2 regions of the Thiomonas sp. UBA7699 genome follow, and region 1 is predicted to be linked to the other one. Evidence: predicted binding sites of a transcription regulator. Region 1 holds the regulator's gene; the other holds the start of a gene.
The links. Region 1 encodes NrdR, which represses ribonucleotide reductase genes. Its sites were predicted from a motif close to CACNANATNTNGTG; they were not measured.

Region 1 (4,659 bases):
GGCGTGCGGCCCGCCGTGGCGCGCGAATTCACGAAAGGCGAACCGCACCCGCGCGGGCACACGGCTGGAGTAGGCGAACAACTCACACATCTTTCCGACCCTCCGGTGCGCCCAGCATGCGCTCGACATAGCGGGCGATGAGGTCGATTTCGAGATTCACCGCGCTGCCCTCGCGAAGTTGATGCAGATTGGTGTGCTGCAGGGTGTGCGGAATGAGGTTGATACTCACGCGGCAACGCTCCGGCAGATCTTCGACGCGGTTGACCGTCAGACTCACGCCGTTGATCACGATGGAGCCCTTGTACGCAAAAAACTTGCCTAAAGCGGCGGGCGCGTCCACCTCCAGCAGCCAGGATTCGCCGATGGGCTCGAACCGGGCCACCTGGCCCACGCCGTCCACATGGCCGGTGACCAGATGGCCGCCCAGCTTGGTGGACAGCGCGACCGACTGTTCCAGATTGACCCGGGCGCCCGGCACGTTCAGCCCCGTGGTACGCGCCAGACTTTCGGCCGAAATGTCGAAGGCAAAGCCACAGGGCTGAAGATCCACCACCGTCATGCAGGCGCCGCTGACGGCGATGCTCTCGCCGAGCTCTACGCCCTGCAGCCAGGCCGGATCGACCTGCAGGCGCACGCGTTTGCCGTGACTGGCCTGGGAACCGAGGGGGGTGACTTCGGCGATGCGGCCGACGCTGGTGATGAGTCCGGTGAACATGAGGGTTCAAAGAGAAAAGGAATGAGGGAGACGTGCAAGGATGCGCAGATCGGCGCCGATCCGCTGCACATCGTGCCATCGCAGCGCGAGCCCTTCGTTGATCTGCTGATAGGGCCCCAGCGCCGCCAATCCGGCGCCCTCGCCCAGCAACTGGGGCGCAAGATACAGCAGCAGTTCATCGACCACGCCGGCGCGCAGCAGCGAGCCGTTGAGCTTTTCGCCGGCCTCGCAGTGCAGCTCGTTGATGCCCCGCTGGCCGAGCACCTGCATCAGCGCGCGCAAATCGGTTTTGCCCGGTTTACCGGGATCGTTGGGCAGGGCGATGTCTTGCAGATCGAGCGAGGCGGTGGCCGCGCTGCGCAGCGCCGCCAGACGCGGCGCGGCCTGTTCCGGCGGCAGGGCGTGGACGATCCACAGCGGCGATTCCGCACTCTGCAACAGGCGCGCGGTCGGCGGGCATTCCAGGCGGCTGTCGATGACGATGCGAATGGGCTGGCGCGGCGTCTGCACCGCCCGCACATTGAGCTGGGGATCGTCCGCCCGCACCGTGCCCAGGCCGGTGAGCACGGCGCAGGCGCGCGCGCGCCAGTGATGGCCGTCGGCGCGGGCCGCTTCGCTGGTGATCCACTGGCTTGCGCCGTTGGGCAGGGCCGTGACGCCGTCGAGCGAGGCGGCCACCTTCAGCCGCACCCAGGGCGTGCCGCGCACCATGCGGGAGATGAAGCAAAGGTTGATCTCGCGCGCTTCATCGGCGAACAGCCCGACATCGACCTGGATGCCGGCATCGCGCAAACGCTGCAATCCCTGGCCTGCCACCAGCGGGTTGGGATCGACCAGCGCAGCGACCACGCGCGCGACGCCTTGCGTGGCCAGCAGGTCGGCGCAGGGCGGCGTGCGGCCGTGGTGCGCGCAGGGCTCCAGCGTGACGTAGGCGGTGGCGCCCCGCACCTCGTGGCCGCGCTCCCAGGCTTGCTTCACCGCCTGGACTTCGGCGTGATCTTGCCCCGCCGCCAGCGTGGCGCCTTCGCCCAGCACCTGGCCGTCTCGCACCAGCACGCAGCCCACCCGCGGATTGGGGCTGGTGCGGTACATCGCGCTGTGCGCCAGATCGAGCGCCCGGCGCATGAAGCGCTGATCTTGTTCGCTGAATGAAACGTCGTCCGGGTTCATGTCGGAGTTTTGCCGCGCCGGGGTTTGGCGGCGGGCGAGGGCGGCTGCATTTCCTGCAGCACATCGAGAAACTGGCTCAAATCCTTGAAGCTGTGATAGACGGAGGCAAAGCGCACATAGGCAATGCCGTCGAGCGTGCGCAATTCCTCCATCACCCAGGCGCCGATTTGGGTGGAGGGCAGCTCGCGCGCGCCGCTTTGCAGCAGCATTTGCTCCACGCGCCCGATGGCGGTATCCACCGCGTCGGCACTGACTGGCCGCTTGCGCAAGGCCAGCAGGAAAGAGGCGCGCAGTTTGTCGCGGTCGTATTCGGTGCGGCGGCCATCTTTTTTCACCACCACCGGAAAGCTGACCTCCGCGCGTTCATAGGTGGTGAAGCGCTTGTCGCATTGGCCGCAACGCCGCCGCCGCCGCAGCGCGGTGCCGTCTTCCACATCGCGGGTTTCAATCACCTGCGTGTCGGGGCTTTGGCAAAAGGGGCATTTCATGGCGGCGTGGCAACATTAAACCCGTCATTATTCACGCTGCGGTCTGTTTTCGCGGTAGCGCGCGCAAACACGGCGCATATCAAACACCTGACGCGGCGGCTACACTGCCCGCCGATGAAAAATCTGGTTCTCCTCATTTCCGGGCGCGGCAGCAATCTGCAGTCCATTCTTCAGGCCGAGCGTGAACAGGGCTGGGGCGTTTGCGTGCGTGGAGTACTCAGTAACCGGGCTGATGCCGCAGGGCTGGACGCTGCGCGTGCCTTCGGTGTGCCCACGCAGGTGATCGCGCATGCCGACTTTCCCAACCGTGAGGCGTTCGACGGTGCTTTGGGCGACGCGATTGCCGCGCTGGAGCCCGACGTCATCGCGCTGTGCGGCTTCATGCGGGTGCTGGGTGCGGCCTTCGTGGATCGCTTTGCGGGCCGTCTGGTGAATATCCATCCGTCTTTGCTGCCAGCTTTCACCGGTTTGCACACCCATGCGCGGGCCCTCGAAGAAGGGGTGAAGTGGCACGGCGCTACCGTGCATCTGGTGAGCAGTGCGCTCGATCACGGGCCGATTCTGGCGCAGGCCGCCGTGCCGGTGCTCGATGGTGATACGGTCGAGACGCTGGCCGCGCGGGTCTTGCTTGAAGAGCACCGAATTTATCCCCCCGCCGTGCGGGCTTTGCTGGAAGGGCGGGTGCAGATCGACGGCTTGCGCACCCGTATCCGTCCGTCCTCCGATTCTTCCCTTTGAAAGAGCGCCATGAAACCGCGTGACCTGCTTTACACCGCGCGCGACGTGCTGCGCGATATGTTGCGTTTCGACGCCGCGGCCGATGCCGTGCTGTCGCGGCTGTTCCGTGCCAAGCCGCAACTGGGCAAGACCGACCGACAGATCCTGGCCGACACGGTCTATCAGGTGCTGCGGCATCTGCGCTTGTTTCAGACGCTGGCCGCGACCGACGAAAGCATCGGCGGAGCTATGGAACTGCGTCTGGCCATTCTCGGCTGGTCGGAAAACGCGCAATCGCTGCATGCCGCGCTTTCTCCCGAGCAACTCGAGTGGCGCAAACGCTTGCTGGCACAAGACGCGATGGCCCTGTCCGAAGCGGTGCGCTGGAGTCTGCCGGAATGGCTGGCGGCCGCCTTGCAGGCGAACTATGGCGCGGAATATCCCGCGCTGGCGCAGGCGATGTTGCGCCCGGCCCCGCTGGATTTGCGGGTGAATGTGCAGAAAGCACGGCGCGAAGCCGTGCTCGACGTGTTCGCCCGCCTCAATCTGCCCGCGCAGCCAACGCCCTATTCGCCGTGGGGCGTACGCCTGGAAGGCAAACCCGCTTTGCAGGATCTCACCGTCTTTCGCGAAGGCTGGGTGGAGGTGCAGGACGAAGGCAGTCAGCTGCTCGCCGTACTGCTGGCCCCGCGCCGCGGCGAAATGGTGGTCGACTTCTGCGCCGGAGCCGGCGGCAAAACCCTGGCGCTGGGCGCCATGATGCGCAGCACGGGTCGGCTTTATGCGTTCGACGTGGCCGACTACCGCCTGGCCAAGCTCAAACCCCGGCTGTTGCGTAGTGGGCTATCCAATGTGTACCCGGTGGCCATCGCACATGAACGCGATGAACGGGTCAAACGTCTGGCTGGCAAGGTCGACCGGGTGCTGGTGGACGCGCCGTGCTCCGGCCTGGGTACCTTGCGCCGTAACCCTGATATGAAATGGCGACAGAAGCCTGAAGATATTGCCGAGTTGACGACAAAACAAGCCAACATTCTGCAATCGGCGGCAACGTTGCTGAAGCCGGGCGGGCGCTTGGTTTACGCCACCTGTAGCGTCTTGCCGGAAGAAAACAGCGGCATCGTCAATGCCTTTCTGACCGCGCACCCCGATTTCGAGCGTGTTCCCGCCGATACGGTGCTACGTCAGCAAGGAGTAGAAGGCGAGGGCCTGGTGACCCAAGGGGACTTGCAGTTGTTGCCCAATCGTCACGCCACCGACGGCTTTTACGCCGCCGTGCTGCAGCGGCGCCCGACCTCATCTGATCGTGGCGAAGCCGATGCCACGCTATCGGACTGACAAGGGCTTCTCGTTTGCACTGAGTGCTGTCGTCAGTGCAAGACCGATAATGAATGCAACTTTCGCCAGCGGCGAAGTTCCAATTGTGTTGTATCGATCTGAAAGTTTCTGATGTTTGATGTGTTTTTGAATTGGGCTGGGCACGGCCTTTTGCGTGCATCATGGTTGCAAATAGTCTTATTTGCGCTCATTACCACGCATATCACCATTGCGTCCGTCACTATTTTTCTG
Region 2 (4,659 bases), on a different contig from region 1:
CCGGGCAGGTGCGGGAAATCCAGGTCTCCAACGATGGGCCGCTGATCGACGCCGAACTGCGCGCGCAGCTGTTCGAGCCGTTTCGCACCACGAGCAGCCGGGGCGTCGGGTTGGGCTTGTATATTTCTCACGAACTGTGTTTGCGCAACGGCGCGCGTCTGCTTTACCGCCTCGAGCGCGAGGGCACGCCGCAGGAGCGCGGTTCTTTTGTCATTCAAATCGCACCGGGCCCTTAAGGCATGAATCCAGCGGATGTGCGTATTCTCATCGTCGACGACGAACCCGATCTGCGCGAGCTCTACACCCTGAGCCTAGTGCACGAGGGCTGGCAGATCGACGTGGCTGAAACCGTGGCGCAGGCTCGCGAGCAGTTGGTGCGCAGGCGCTACGCCCTCATGCTCACCGATATGCGTCTTCCCGATGGCGAGGGGCTGGAGTTGCTGCGCTGGCTGGAAGCCCAGCCCGACCGCTTTGAGAAGTCCATCGTCATCACCGCCTACGGCAGTGCGGGCAACGCGGTGGCGGCGCTCAAGGCCGGAGCGTTCGACTACCTGAGCAAGCCGGTCGATCTGGCGGCGCTGCGTCGCACCGTGCATGCGGCCCTCGCAGCGGTCGATGTGGAAGTGCAGGCGCCGACCAGCAGCGCATTGCAACGCATGGTGGGTGAGTCTGGGGTGATGCGCGCCCTTAAACAGACCTTGCAGCGCGTGGCCCGCAGCATGGCGCCCGTGCTCATCCAGGGCGAGTCGGGCACCGGCAAGGAGCTGGCCGCAAAGGCCGTGCATGAGTGCAGCGCCCGCGCCAGCGGGCCGTTCGTTCCGGTGAACTGCAGCGCCATTCCCGAGCAATTGCTGGAGGCCGAGTTTTTCGGCTACCGCAAGGGCGCGTTCACCGGGGCGATGTCCGACCATGCCGGATTCTTTGCCGCGGCGCAGGGCGGCACGCTGTTTCTCGACGAGATCGGCGAACTGCCTCTGGCGATGCAGGCCAAGCTGCTGCGCGCCGTGCAGGAGCGGCGCGTGCGCCCGGTGGGCGAGACGGCCGAAATCGCGGTGGATGTGCGCCTGGTCAGCGCCACCCACCGTCATCTGGAACGCATGGTGGAGCAGGGCCAGTTTCGGCAGGATTTGTTCTATCGCCTCAACGTCATCGGGGTCACTCTGCCGCCGCTGCGCGACCGGCTGGATGATCTGCCGGTACTGGTCGAGGCGTTGCTGGGCGACATCCGCCGCGACAATGCGCGGCCCGGTCTGCGGCTGAGCCCGGCTGCGCTTGAGCACCTGCGCCAGCATCGTTTCTCAGGCAATGTGCGCGAGCTGGAGAATCTGCTGCACCGGGCTGCGGCGCTGGCTGCACAAGATCTGATCGGCCCTGAGGACATCGAGTTGCAGGGCAGTGGCGTCCGCGTCGCCGAAGTGCTGACCTCTGCGACGGCTTTGCCGATCACCACCATCCTGCCCGACACGACGGCGCCTTCAATGCAGCGACCGGCGGACCCGCCGATCACCCCAATCGTTGCGCAGCATGCCCCGGAGCCTCAGCCGCCTCAGTCGCCCCAGCCCCCCATGGCCCGGTTCGAAGCGCAATCGCCCCTGCCTCCCGACTTGGGGGCATACCTCGATCAGGTTGAACGCAGCATCCTCTGCGAGGCGCTGCGGCGCACCCGCTTCAATCGCACCGCGGCCGCGCAGTTGCTGGGGCTGAATCTGCGTCAGATCCGCTACCGTATGGAGCGCCTCGACGTGCGCGACCCGGCTGAAGCGCCGCCGGACGACCCTTTCTGATCATGTCGCCCCCCTTCAGTACGGCTAGTCGGGACGCAGGCTGGATGCCCCACGCCCGACATATGCCGTCTCCCAATCAGGATGAGCGGCCCGCGGGCATGCCGATCGATTTGCTGGTGATCCATTGCATCGCTCTGCCGCCGCGTCAATATGGCGGCGAGGCGATCGAGCAGTTGTTTTGCAATCGGCTCGATCCGCGGGCGCACCCGGCTTTTGCCGCGCTCGAAGGCCTTAGGGTCTCGGCGCATTTTGTCGTGCAGCGCGATGGTGTGCTCACGCAATATGTGTCCTGTGACCGGCGCGCCTGGCATGCCGGCGCATCGCGTTATGCCGGGCGCGAGCGATGCAACGATTTCAGCATCGGCATCGAACTCGAAGGGAGCGACGATGAGCCGTTCGAGCCCGAGCAGTACGACACCCTGATCGCACTGGGATCTGAACTGCTCGCGCGCTATCCCTTGCGCGCATGGGTCGGGCATAGCGACATTGCGCCAGGGCGCAAGACCGATCCAGGCGTCGGCTTCGACTGGCGCCAGCTCAAAAACGGCCTGGCCTTGCCGACATCGGCCTTTCCATTTCAGCGGTTTTGAGCACCCTTGCGGGTTTGCCCGAAGCCGCTCCAAGGGCAGACTTTGTGCATGAACCTGTGCATAAGCTGTGGGCTGACTGTCAATTTGTCCCACACTACGAATAGTGGTTGAAATTCCGCCAGACGCTAGATATAGTGTCTTGACGGATTGAGAGAGATGCCGGATCGCGGTCTGAGACTGCGGCTTCGGAAGGCTGGAAATGCTTACGCGCTCTCTCGGTTCGTCCCCGATTTGCCCTCATTCGTCTTTATTGCTTTGTCCGTGCTGCTTTCATGCGGCGTTCATGTGCGCTCGCAGCGCCGTGAGCCAGTCAGATTTGCTGCGCGGCCCATCTGCCCTCAAGGAGTCCCGATGTCCCAGACCACCGCCGCCACCGAATCCACTGCCGTCCCGCAACACCTCGCACACCCCGAGGTGGATACGCAACAGCAGGTCGCACTGGGTGATTTTTCAGACTACAAGATCATCCGTCGCAACGGGGCCGTGGTCGGGTTTGAGCCGAGCAAAATCGCCGTGGCGATGACCAAGGCCTTTCTGGCCGTGCAAGGCGGGCAGGGTGCGGCCTCGGCCAGCATGCGCGAAACAGTGAATGCGCTGACCGAAAACGTCGTGCGCGCCCTGCTCCGTAGCCGTCCCAGCGGCGGCACCTTTCATATTGAAGACATTCAGGACCAGGTCGAACTCTCGCTGATGCGCACTGGCCAGCACGAGGTGGCGCGCGCCTATGTGCTGTACCGCGAACGCCGCACACAAGAGCGGGCCAAGCAGAAAGCGGCTGCAGAGCAACAAGAGAGCGCTCCGGTGCTGCATGTGCTCGACGGCGGTCTGCGCAAACCGCTCGATCAGGCCGCTCTGGTGAGCCTGATTGAATCCGCCTGCGTCAATCTGAGTGCGGATGTGAAGGCGGCCCCCATCGTGGCGGAAACTCTGCGCAATCTGTACGACGGCGTGCCGATGCTCGAGGTTTACAAGGCCTCTATCCTCGCCTCGCGCACCCTGATCGAGCGCGACCCCGACTACTCCAAGGTCACCGCGCGCCTGCTGTTGCACACCATGCGCCGCGAGACGCTGAACGAGGACATTCCGCAGGAGCAGATGACCCAGCGCTACGCCGAGTATTTTCCGCGCTGCATCAAGGAGGGTGTCGAGCTCGAACTGCTCGACGAGCGGCTCGGGCAGTTCGACCTGGCCCGTCTGGGTGCCGCGCTCAAGGCCGAGCGCGACCTGCAGTTCGATTACCTGGGTCTGCAAACGCTGTATGACCGTTATTTCCTCGCCAATCGTGCCGATACGCGGGTGAACAAAGATGGCCGTCGCATCGAGCTGCCGCAGGCCTTTTTCATGCGCGTGGCCATGGGCTTGTCGCTCAACGAAATCGACCGCGAAGCGCGCGCCATCGAGTTCTACGAGCTGCTCTCCAGCTTTGATTTCATGTCGAGCACGCCCACCCTGTTCAATGCGGGCACCCGCCGTTCGCAACTGTCGAGCTGCTACCTCACCACCGTGGCGGACGATCTGGACGGCATCTACGAGGCCATCAAGGAGAACGCGCTGTTGTCCAAGTTCGCCGGCGGTCTGGGCAACGACTGGACGCGCGTGCGCGCCCTGGGCAGCCACATCAAGGGCACCAACGGCAAGAGCCAGGGCGTCGTGCCCTTCCTCAAAGTGGTCAACGACACTGCGGTGGCAGTGAACCAGGGCGGCAAGCGCAAGGGCGCGGTCTGCGCCTATCTGGAAACCTGGCACCTCGACATCGAAGAGTTCCTGGAACTGCGCAAGAACACCGGCGACGATCGCCGCCGCACGCACGACATGAACACCGCGAACTGGGTGCCCGATCTATTCATGAAGCGGGTGATGGAAGGGGGCGACTGGACGCTGTTCAGCCCGGCCGACGTCCCGGATCTGCACGACAAGTTCGGCAAGGACTTCGAGCAGGCCTATACCCGCTACGAGCAAAAGGCCGCGCTGGGCGAAATCAAGCTGTTCAAGACCCTGCCTGCGGTGCAACTGTGGCGCAAGATGCTGTCCATGCTGTTCGAAACCGGCCATCCCTGGATCACCTTCAAGGATGCGTGCAATGTGCGCAGCCCGCAGCAGCATGTGGGCGTGGTGCACTCGAGCAACCTCTGCACCGAGATCACGCTCAACACCAACGAGAGCGAAATCGCGGTGTGCAACCTCGGCTCGGTCAACCTGGTCGCGCATCTGAAAGACGCGCCAGACGGCGCCAAAGTCATCGACCAGGCCAAGCTCAAGCGCACCATCCAGACCGCGATGCGCAT

Region 2: B3H47_RS13305 (ribonucleoside-diphosphate reductase subunit alpha) is a predicted target of NrdR. The motif match lies at 2,498-2,511, and genes of this name have one in related genera.

What each region holds. Positions count from the first base shown of each region.
Region 1 covers NZ_DLGH01000018.1:41,526-46,184, forward strand. The annotation lists gene B3H47_RS07305 (class II glutamine amidotransferase) at 1-90, opposite strand, end outside; gene B3H47_RS07310 (riboflavin synthase) at 83-715, opposite strand; gene ribD (bifunctional diaminohydroxyphosphoribosylaminopyrimidine deaminase/5-amino-6-(5-phosphoribosylamino)uracil reductase RibD) at 722-1,885, opposite strand; gene nrdR (transcriptional regulator NrdR) at 1,882-2,373, opposite strand; gene purN (phosphoribosylglycinamide formyltransferase) at 2,488-3,111, shown strand; gene B3H47_RS07330 (RsmB/NOP family class I SAM-dependent RNA methyltransferase) at 3,121-4,428, shown strand; gene B3H47_RS07335 (DesA family fatty acid desaturase) at 4,540-4,659, shown strand, end outside.
Region 2 covers NZ_DLGH01000030.1:33,889-38,547, reverse strand. The annotation lists gene B3H47_RS13320 (sensor histidine kinase) at 1-236, shown strand, start outside; gene B3H47_RS13315 (sigma-54-dependent transcriptional regulator) at 240-1,784, shown strand; gene ampD (1,6-anhydro-N-acetylmuramyl-L-alanine amidase AmpD) at 1,787-2,374, shown strand; gene B3H47_RS13305 (ribonucleoside-diphosphate reductase subunit alpha) at 2,726-4,659, shown strand, end outside.